DNA from 2 places in the Chloroflexus sp. MS-CIW-1 genome. Region 1 is predicted to be linked to the other one. Evidence: riboswitches for the same ligand, from Rfam matches in the RefSeq annotation. Region 1 holds a riboswitch; the other holds the start of a gene.
The links. Region 1 has a riboswitch for thiamine pyrophosphate ahead of tenA (thiaminase II). Riboswitches for the same ligand answer to the same signal wherever they lie in the genome.

Region 1 (4,215 bases):
TCGCTGCGCGGGCGGGTGTTGCCAATCGGCGGTATTAAAGAGAAGGCGCTCGGCGCACATCGGGCCGGTATTCGGACTATTATCTTGCCTAAACGCAATCTGCTCGACCTCGAAGATTTGCCCGCAGCCGTGAGTGCTGAGATGACCTTCATTCCGGTTGAGACCCTTGATGAAGTGTTAAGTATTGCCCTCTTACCGCCAGATGATGTGACAACGACCCTTTCTGTTCCTCAGCGGAGCGATGCACTGACACCGGCTGCTTCCTGAGCGGAACCCCCTCACCTTCCCCCCCTGCCCCCCTCCTCTCCCACGCTGCGGGAGAGGAGGGGGGAGATTGTGTCCCTCACCTTCCCCTTCCCCTTCCTCTTCCACGCTGCGGGAGAGGAGGGGGGAGATTGTGTCCCTCACCTTCCCCTTCCCCTTCCTCTTCCACGCTGCGGGAGAGGAAGGGGAGAGATTATGTCCCTCACCTTCCCCTTCCGCTTCCTCTCCCACGCTGCGGGAGAGGGGCTGGGGGTGAGGGCAGCCCCTCACCTTCCCCCTTCCGCTCCCACCAGGCGGGAGCGTAGGGGGGATGCGCGGAGCAGGGGCGATCCTGCGGCTGTCCAAATCACCCCTCTCCCGCAGCGCGGGAGAGGGGCTGGGGGTGAGGGCTATCCGCAGCGCGGGAGAGGGGCTAGGGGTGAGGGCAGCCCCTCACCTTCCCCTTCCTCTTCCACCAGGCGGGAGCGTAGGGGGGAAGAGCGGAGCAGGGGCGATCCTGCGGCTGTCCAGATCACCCCTCTCCCGCAGCGCGGGAGAGGGGCTAGGGGTGAGGGCTATCCGCAGCGCGGGAGAGGGGCTAGGGGTGAGGGCTATCCTTACATAATCTCCTTACGCCGCTGAACATCGCGTAAAAGATACTATGGCAGCCACTGTTCCAGCCGATACGCACTGTCCCAGAACATCCACTCGAGGCGTGATGAATAGATAAAGGCATCGCGCATGCGCTGTTGTTGAGTCGCCGAGACCTGTTCGGCGAGGTTGTTGGTCAGCGCAATTGCCTGTTTGACCACCTCATCAAATTCTTGTCCGGCGTAGGTGTCGATCCACTTCTGATAGGGGTTGTTGGGGGCTGCTCGACGGTAGATGTCGTGACCGACTTCCCGATAGATCCAGAAACAGGGCAGGAGTGCCGCCATCCCTTCTTCATAACTACGAGTAGCTACGGTAGCCAGTAAGAAATTGGTATACGCAAAGCATGCAGGTGCTTGTTGGCGGGTTGGCGTATCGATCCCAAATTCGCGGAAATAGGTGTTATGCAACGAACGTTCGACAACCGCTACCCCTTCAGCAAAGTGAACAAACTGAAGAATCGCAGCTTCGTCAGGTGATCGTCCGGCCATTGTCGCTAGCGCTCGCGCAAAATCAGCCAGGTAGAGCGCGTCTTGCTGCATGTAGAAGGCGAATTTCTCGCGTGGGAGTGTACCCTGGGCCAATTCTTCATTAAAGGGGTGCTGAATAATCGCCTTGTAGATGTCGGTAATCGATTCCCAAAGTGTTTCGGTGAAACGCATCACAATCCTCCCTGCGTCTAGATGAGGCACTTGCCCGCAGGAAGCACATTGCACGAGAGGGGAAAAGCGGCGATACCGGGGGATATTGTTCAGATCCGTTCCGATTTCCTACGCCGGCATTACCCGGATCAGGTGCAAGGGTGCCTCTCAGCCTCGCATACATCGCGAAGCGCCCCTACGGAACATTTATAATATATCCGAAGACGAGCGTGCGTGTCAAGCGTTTTTTGGGTTCTTCAGGGCTGCTCGAAGTGTTCAGGTTTTGGTTGAGTTTGTTAACGGATGTTGTTCGTACCCGCATAACGAGACCACCGGTTTGCGTCGGATGGACATGTGAGAAAAGAACCCTTTGGAAGCGGGCATAATGAGAAGATTAGGAAATGAGAGGGACTGATGCTCTTGCTAACACCCTTCCGCTTTCCGTGAAGGTGAAGAAGAACCGCGCATCCCGGCACATCTCCTTTCCCTGCCCCTAGTGGGAGATTGAAAGGGGGTTGGGGGAAGGTGAGGAGGGGAAACTGTTCCTACCGTGCACTGCGTTGACGGCATGCTGATAGCGGGTGGAACAACGTGCAACCGTGGGGTTGCGAAAGACATTCCCTGGCGAACACCGACAAAACCCAAAAACGCTGGTGTTAACCTCTAATAAATGCTGTTAACCCGCTTACGGCGAGTCTATCGTGAACCATTGCGACAAATGCCTGAGTTGCCGCACAACGATAGCCGTGGTGGCGGAAGAGGAACCCAACCGTTCGTCGTGGGGTTGGGTCTACAAGTGGAATGCCAATAAGGTCGGGTTGATTACATAACACGAAAGAAGGTAACACAGTAGCCACTGAGAGTTGCCGTACCGCAGCCAGAATATTGCTAATCGTATTCATTTCGACCAGTACCTGTGGCTCTATTCCTGCCGTGTGGGCGCAACGATCCCACAACCGCCGGGTACAGAATGCAGGCGAGAGCAGGATCAACGGCTGTTGGTGTAACGCCTGTACCGGTACTTGCGGAAGATGTGCCCACGGATGCTGCCTGCCAACGATCAGAACCAGCTCTTCCGTGAACAAGTCTTCACCTACAATTCCACTCGTCTCAGCAGGAGTGAAACTGATACCAAGTTGTAGTCGGCCTTCGGCTACACCCTGCTCAATATCGCTGGCCGCTAACTCTTCAATGTGTAGACGAATAGCTGGATAGGTTGTGGCAAAAGCCGCGACGAGATCTGGGATCAGGTAGGCGTTCACCGTCTGTACCACACCGATCTGTAGAACCCCCCGTTGTAAACCGGCCAGTTCAGCAAGTGCGGTTTGCGCTTCCGCCAATTCTTGCAAGGCACGACGAGCATGGGTGGCGAGGATTTCTCCAGCGGCAGTCAGGCGAATGCGTCGTCCGATTCGTTCAAGTAGCACTGCGCCGATTTCCTCTTCGAGCAACTTGATCTGTTGCGATAGAGCCGGTTGTGAAATGTAGAGCTTTTCAGCGGCACGGGTAAAGTGTCCTTCATCGACGACAGCCAGGAAATAACGTAGTTGGCGAAGTTCCATAGTCTGATAAGTGTAACTTATTGAAAAGATAAGAACCTTCTATTTTACTTATCATCATAGCGCGTCTAGACTGATCTTGTCAAACGCAGGATAAGGATTAAGAACAAACCAGGGAGGGTAGCGATGAGTGATGTAAGTATTCCCGGCTACACATATGGTACGGCGGCAGTAGCCCAATCGCCGATCAGTGAGGAAGAATTTGCTTTGCTGAAACAAACCGTGTTGTGGAGTGATGAAGACGAGCAGTATTTGCGCATGGCGGGTGAGGTGCTTAAAGACCAGGTCGAGACGATCCTCGATCTGTGGTACGGTTTCGTCGGTTCACACCAACATCTGCTCTACTATTTTACCGGTCCTGATGGTCAGCCAATCGAACACTACCTGGCACGAGTGCGTCAACGTTTCGGGCAGTGGATCCTCGATACGTGCCAGCGCCCTTACGATCAGGATTGGCTGAACTATCAGATGGAGATTGCGCTCCGTCATTACCGTACCAAGAAGAATCAGACCGATGGCGTGTCGTCAGTACCGATGATTCCATTGCGCTATATGATTGCCTTCATCTATCCCATTACCGCGACGATCAAAGATTTTCTCGCTCGTAAAGGGCATTCGGCTGCCGACGTGGAGCGTATGCATCAGGCATGGTTCAAGTCGATTGTCCTGCAAGCAACGTTGTGGAGTTATCCATATGCTAAAGAAGGCGATTTCTGAGCAGAGACCGCGATAAATCCCTTGTCGGACGTGATACGGGTGTGATACCATTCTCCCCTGCCAATGCCGTATCCCTGGCGGTCCTATCCCTCCGGCAATGCCGACCCTCGGCGGTGTCGGTAAGGGTTATCGTCTAGGTCTGAGGTGTTTCAGTTATTATGTCCGTCCCCGCAACCGGAGGGATGGGCGCCGACCCCGCCTTCACCGGTGTGCTTAGACGCTCACCGCTCTTGCCCGTCGCACACCACCTAACGTCCGCCGGAAGCCTGCGTCCCCAAGGCACGCGGTGAATAGTGGAGCTTATTGTGCGCGGACGAACAATCTTCATGAATGAACACGGCCCAACACTGAGAACGCTAAACAGCCACTATTGGTGTGCTGATGCTTGACAGATGCCACAACAG
Region 2 (4,215 bases), on a different contig from region 1:
AATCGCCGCACCAGATCGGGGTTTTCGGCGACGAGCTTCTCGCTGGTGATGATAACCGGCGTGTAATAGTCGGGAATGCACTGCACATCATTCATCATCACAATATTCAAAGGGATACCGCGCACCTCAGCCTCTATACCAGTCCATCCCTTAAAAATCCAGACAAAATCAACCTCATCACGTTCGGTAGCGACAAAAAAATCGGAACTCCCGATGTCAACAAACCGTACCTGGTCGAACTGATCGCCAACACCCGCACACTCGAGCAACCCACGAATAACCGCTTCCTCGATTGGTGAACCAAATGCCCCATATTTTTTGCCAATAAAATCGCGTGGGCTGGTGATACCCTCTTCGACCCGACTGGCAAAACCGCTGGTATTGTGTTGAATGATAGCTGCAATAGAGACAATCGGGACGCCTTCCACCCGAGCCTGAGTGACGCCTTCCTGATACGAGATACCAAAATCGAGTCGTCCGGTGGCAACGAGTTGCTCGACCGTACCACCCTCTTGCGCACCGAGAATCTCAACCTGCAACCCTTGATCTGCATAGTAGCCTTGCATCTGCGCCACGTAGAGACCGGTATGGTTCGTATTTGGCGTCCAGTCTAATCCAATCCGCACCGTAGTTAGGGGCCGCTCAGGGGTTGCCGGTACAGAAGTAGTGGCATTGCCACAGGCCGTCAAGACGAATATCAGTACAAGTATCAGCCATTTGCGCATCAGTGTTCTCCTTTCCAGAAGACGATCTTGCGTTCGAGCAAACTTACCAGGGTAAAAAGAACGATGGTCAAAAGCGACGTAACCAGGGCAGCAACAAAGACCTGATCGGTACGGAAAGCTCGCAACGAGCGGGCGATATAGACGCCAAGTCCAGTGCTGGCGCCGATCCACTCAGCCAAAACCGCACCAATAACACTGTAGGTAATTGCCACCTTAATCCCGGTGAACATAGCAGGCAATGCGGCCCGCAACCGTAACAGGCGCAGCAATTGCCAGTAGTTTGCCCCCATCGCTTCCAGCAAACGGCGCTGATCACGATCGGCGTTCTGCAGGCCATCAATTGTGTTCACCACAATGGGAAAGAAGGTCACCAGGGCGACGACGATCACTTTTGGCAAGAGACCAAAGCCAAAACCAACGACCAAGAGTGGCGCAATCGCCACAATCGGCACTGTCTGTGAAGTAACCAGCAAAGGGTAGATTGCTCGCCGCAACAGGGGCGATGCATCCAACGCTATCCCCAAACTAAAACCGCCGATCAATGCTAAGCTAAAGCCAGGAATGGTGACGGTGAGTGTGGCCAGCGTATGACCGAGCAGGATCGGGAGACTGGCAATCAGTGTCGTTGCGATCCGTGACGGTGGCGGCAGAAGCCAGTCAGGGATGGTAAGATACCAGACGATGCCTTCCCAGAGGAACAGCAAGAGGATAACGAGTAGGATTGACGGGCCGTACTCATCCAGACGACGGCGCCATAGCGCACGAGCCGTCGTCGGCGTCGGTGGTACAGAAATTGGGGCAGCAACCTCGTCACTCATACTTCGCTAGCTTTTCGGCAATTGAAGAACCGTTCGGATCGTAGTCCACCTTAATCAGGGTAAACACACGACTGGCGCCAGCCGCCAGGACGGCTTCTTGAGCTTGCTTGATGACAGCCATAATGGCATCGTAATCACCTTCAATCGTCGTTTCCATCGGCCCGACCCGGTACGGCAGACCGCTTGCAGCCACGACAGCGATAGCAGCATCAACTGCGGCATAGGTTGTTGCCTTATCGGGCAAACCACCGGGCAATACTTCAAAGCTGACAGTGATTGAGGCCATCGTTCACTCCCTTCGATTGACGAACTCCGAAAAACAAAATACCGCCATTCCGACGGTAGGGAATGACGGTATTAAAACCCGTGAAACCTCCCTCCGCTGGCATAACCCAGATCAGGTTCAAAGGGTCAGCGGCATCTATCGGGCCGCACTCTCAGCCGGACTCTTCCGGCTCCCCCGGTTGTGCAGATGATTTTGGAAAAAATAATAGAAGGAATTTGAATGGCTGTCAAGCAGCTTGCGCAGGCTGAGGGCTGTTCAACGTTTGCACCCGACCGGCCTGGCCGGATTGCTGTGCGCTCAGAAAGATGCTGCTTCCAGCGCTGACGAGCAGGTGCTGCTCTGGTCAAAGTTGATAACATCGGCAAGCTCCTCACCTTCCCTGCATACCTCGTTCACTCCCACACGTAAGGAGGGAAAGAGAGAGTTATGGCGGACGGTTGGCAGCCACTCTTGCTGCTCGTACCCCATTTTTCAGCAACCGCATAAAGGTGAAGAGAGCACTCTCTCACTCGAATAAAAATCGGCGACAGCATTATAGCAGTCGCCTCTGGTGGGCCGCCTCGGATTCGAACCGAGAACCTGTCGGTTATGAGCCGATTGCTCTGCCGTTGAGCTAGCGGCCCGTCAGCCTTATTATAGCCGCAGATACAGCTTGCCGTCAATGCGCCACGTGGCACAGTCGGGGCTTTAGGCATTGTCAGATTTTGGTCGTGTTCGTCAGGAGATCGGTTGGGGCGCAGGCGCCGCTGCGCCCGTCCACGGGGATACATCCGTTGCACCGCTACCCACTCCGACAATGGTCGCGAGGTTGGGGCAAGGCAGTGCCTCGCCACGACTGATAGGGTTCATCCGTCGTGGACGTGACTATTTCCTCAGCGTAGTTGCGACTACGAACACAAACTGAAATGAAGATGCTTACGTACACGAAAGGGATACGGCGTTACCGCATCCCTTTCGTTGTTCCTCATATTGGTCTGACAGGCCCAGCCTAGCCCTTTACCGCTTCTTTCAACGTGCTACTGGCACTGAAGCCAGGGGTCTTCGTGGCGGGAATGCGTATCTTCTCACCAGTTTGCGGATTAACCCCATCGCGTTCCTGGCGGGTGCGTACTTCAAACGTCCCGAAACCGGTAAGTGTCACCTTCTCACCACGGGCCAGCGCCTCAGTAATCACATCGAGTGCAGCGTCAATGATCTGCTTCGTCTCTTTCTGTGAAACCTTCGCCCGCTCAGCTACCGCCTTGATAAAATCCGTCTTCTGCATTGGTGCAGTCCTCCTTAACATCCATTCACAACAACCTTTTCAGAAAGCAGTATACCGTATCTGTCAAGACCTTTATCCCTTGCTGATGCGCCAAATGGCTTTTGAAACTTATCAACCGACTTTTATGGCTTTGTAATGAGCAAAAACGATTTCTACTCATCACAAAGCCATGCCAAAAATGAAGCGCATTTAATCTTCGCTGCGCTCTTGGATTACGTAAAGTAATTCAAGCAGCACATTTTTGACGCTCTCCCGATCAGTTGCGGTACAGGGTAACACTTTAATGTGCGGTGGTTGACGCAACGCCAGACGCAACTCTTCTGGCGACCACGCATTAGGGCGATCCTGCTTATTGGCCGCAATCACATACGGTGTATCGCGGTACGAGACGAAAAAATCGATGATTCGGTTCGTCTCTCGGAACGTTTCGGGGCGCGTACTATCGACCAGGATCACCAGACCAAGCATACCTTCGGCCAGGATCTCCCACATAAAGTCGAAGCGTTTTTGTCCCGGTGTTCCAAAGAGATGGAGCACGAGATCATCAGAGATCGCGATGCGCCCAAAATCCATCGCGACAGTTGTTTCCTTCTTGATCAGTCGAGTATCGTCGGTCGCCCGGCGCTCCGTAGAGACAACCTCAATTTCCGAGATCGTCTTAATAAACTCGGTTTTGCCGGCGTTCACGGCGCCGCTGATCACCATCTTTACCGTCTGCACACAGCCCTCCGCTCCGATGCTCCGGCCCCAGCTACATGCTGCGGATCCGATTGATGATCCGGTTAACAAGGCTCTTCTTTAGACGCGGCTGTTCGACCGGTGGCATACCGGCAGCCAGCACACGCTGTCGCTTGACCAACTCCAGCATTCCGGCGGTCAGAAAACCGTAGACCGCACGGCACACATCAAAATCGCTCAACCCAGTCTTTTGAGCAATTTCAGCCAGGGTATCACGACCATTAATCCGGGCAAAGACCTTCCACTCATCAGGGGCAAGGCGCATACCCTTGAGCTTTTCCCCTGGAGGCGCCAGAAAACGAGGCACCAGGTCGGTCGATGGAATGCGATCGCGAATGCGTTCCCATTCATCGATCCGTCGTACCCCCTCCATAATCAGGTGAT

Region 2: it holds a riboswitch for thiamine pyrophosphate, as region 1 does, so the genes downstream of both, QTO31_RS11620 (MTH1187 family thiamine-binding protein) here and tenA (thiaminase II) in region 1, are expected to answer to the same signal.

The regions. Positions count from the first base shown of each region.
Region 1 covers NZ_JAUBWR010000003.1:191,063-195,277, reverse strand. Annotated here, with positions in the region: gene lon (endopeptidase La) at 1-267, shown strand, start outside; gene tenA (thiaminase II) at 903-1,556, opposite strand; TPP riboswitch at 1,644-1,743, opposite strand; gene cynR (transcriptional regulator CynR) at 2,192-3,097, opposite strand; gene QTO31_RS17950 (protoglobin domain-containing protein) at 3,221-3,811, shown strand.
Region 2 covers NZ_JAUBWR010000001.1:2,908,744-2,912,958, forward strand. Annotated here, with positions in the region: gene QTO31_RS11610 (ABC transporter substrate-binding protein) at 1-725, opposite strand, end outside; gene QTO31_RS11615 (ABC transporter permease) at 725-1,543, opposite strand; gene QTO31_RS11620 (MTH1187 family thiamine-binding protein) at 1,536-1,829, opposite strand; TPP riboswitch at 1,901-2,015, opposite strand; tRNA gene QTO31_RS11625 (tRNA-Ile) at 2,378-2,452, opposite strand; gene QTO31_RS11630 (HU family DNA-binding protein) at 2,818-3,093, opposite strand; gene QTO31_RS11635 (GTP-binding protein) at 3,283-3,813, opposite strand; gene QTO31_RS11640 (DUF4388 domain-containing protein) at 3,845-4,215, opposite strand, start outside.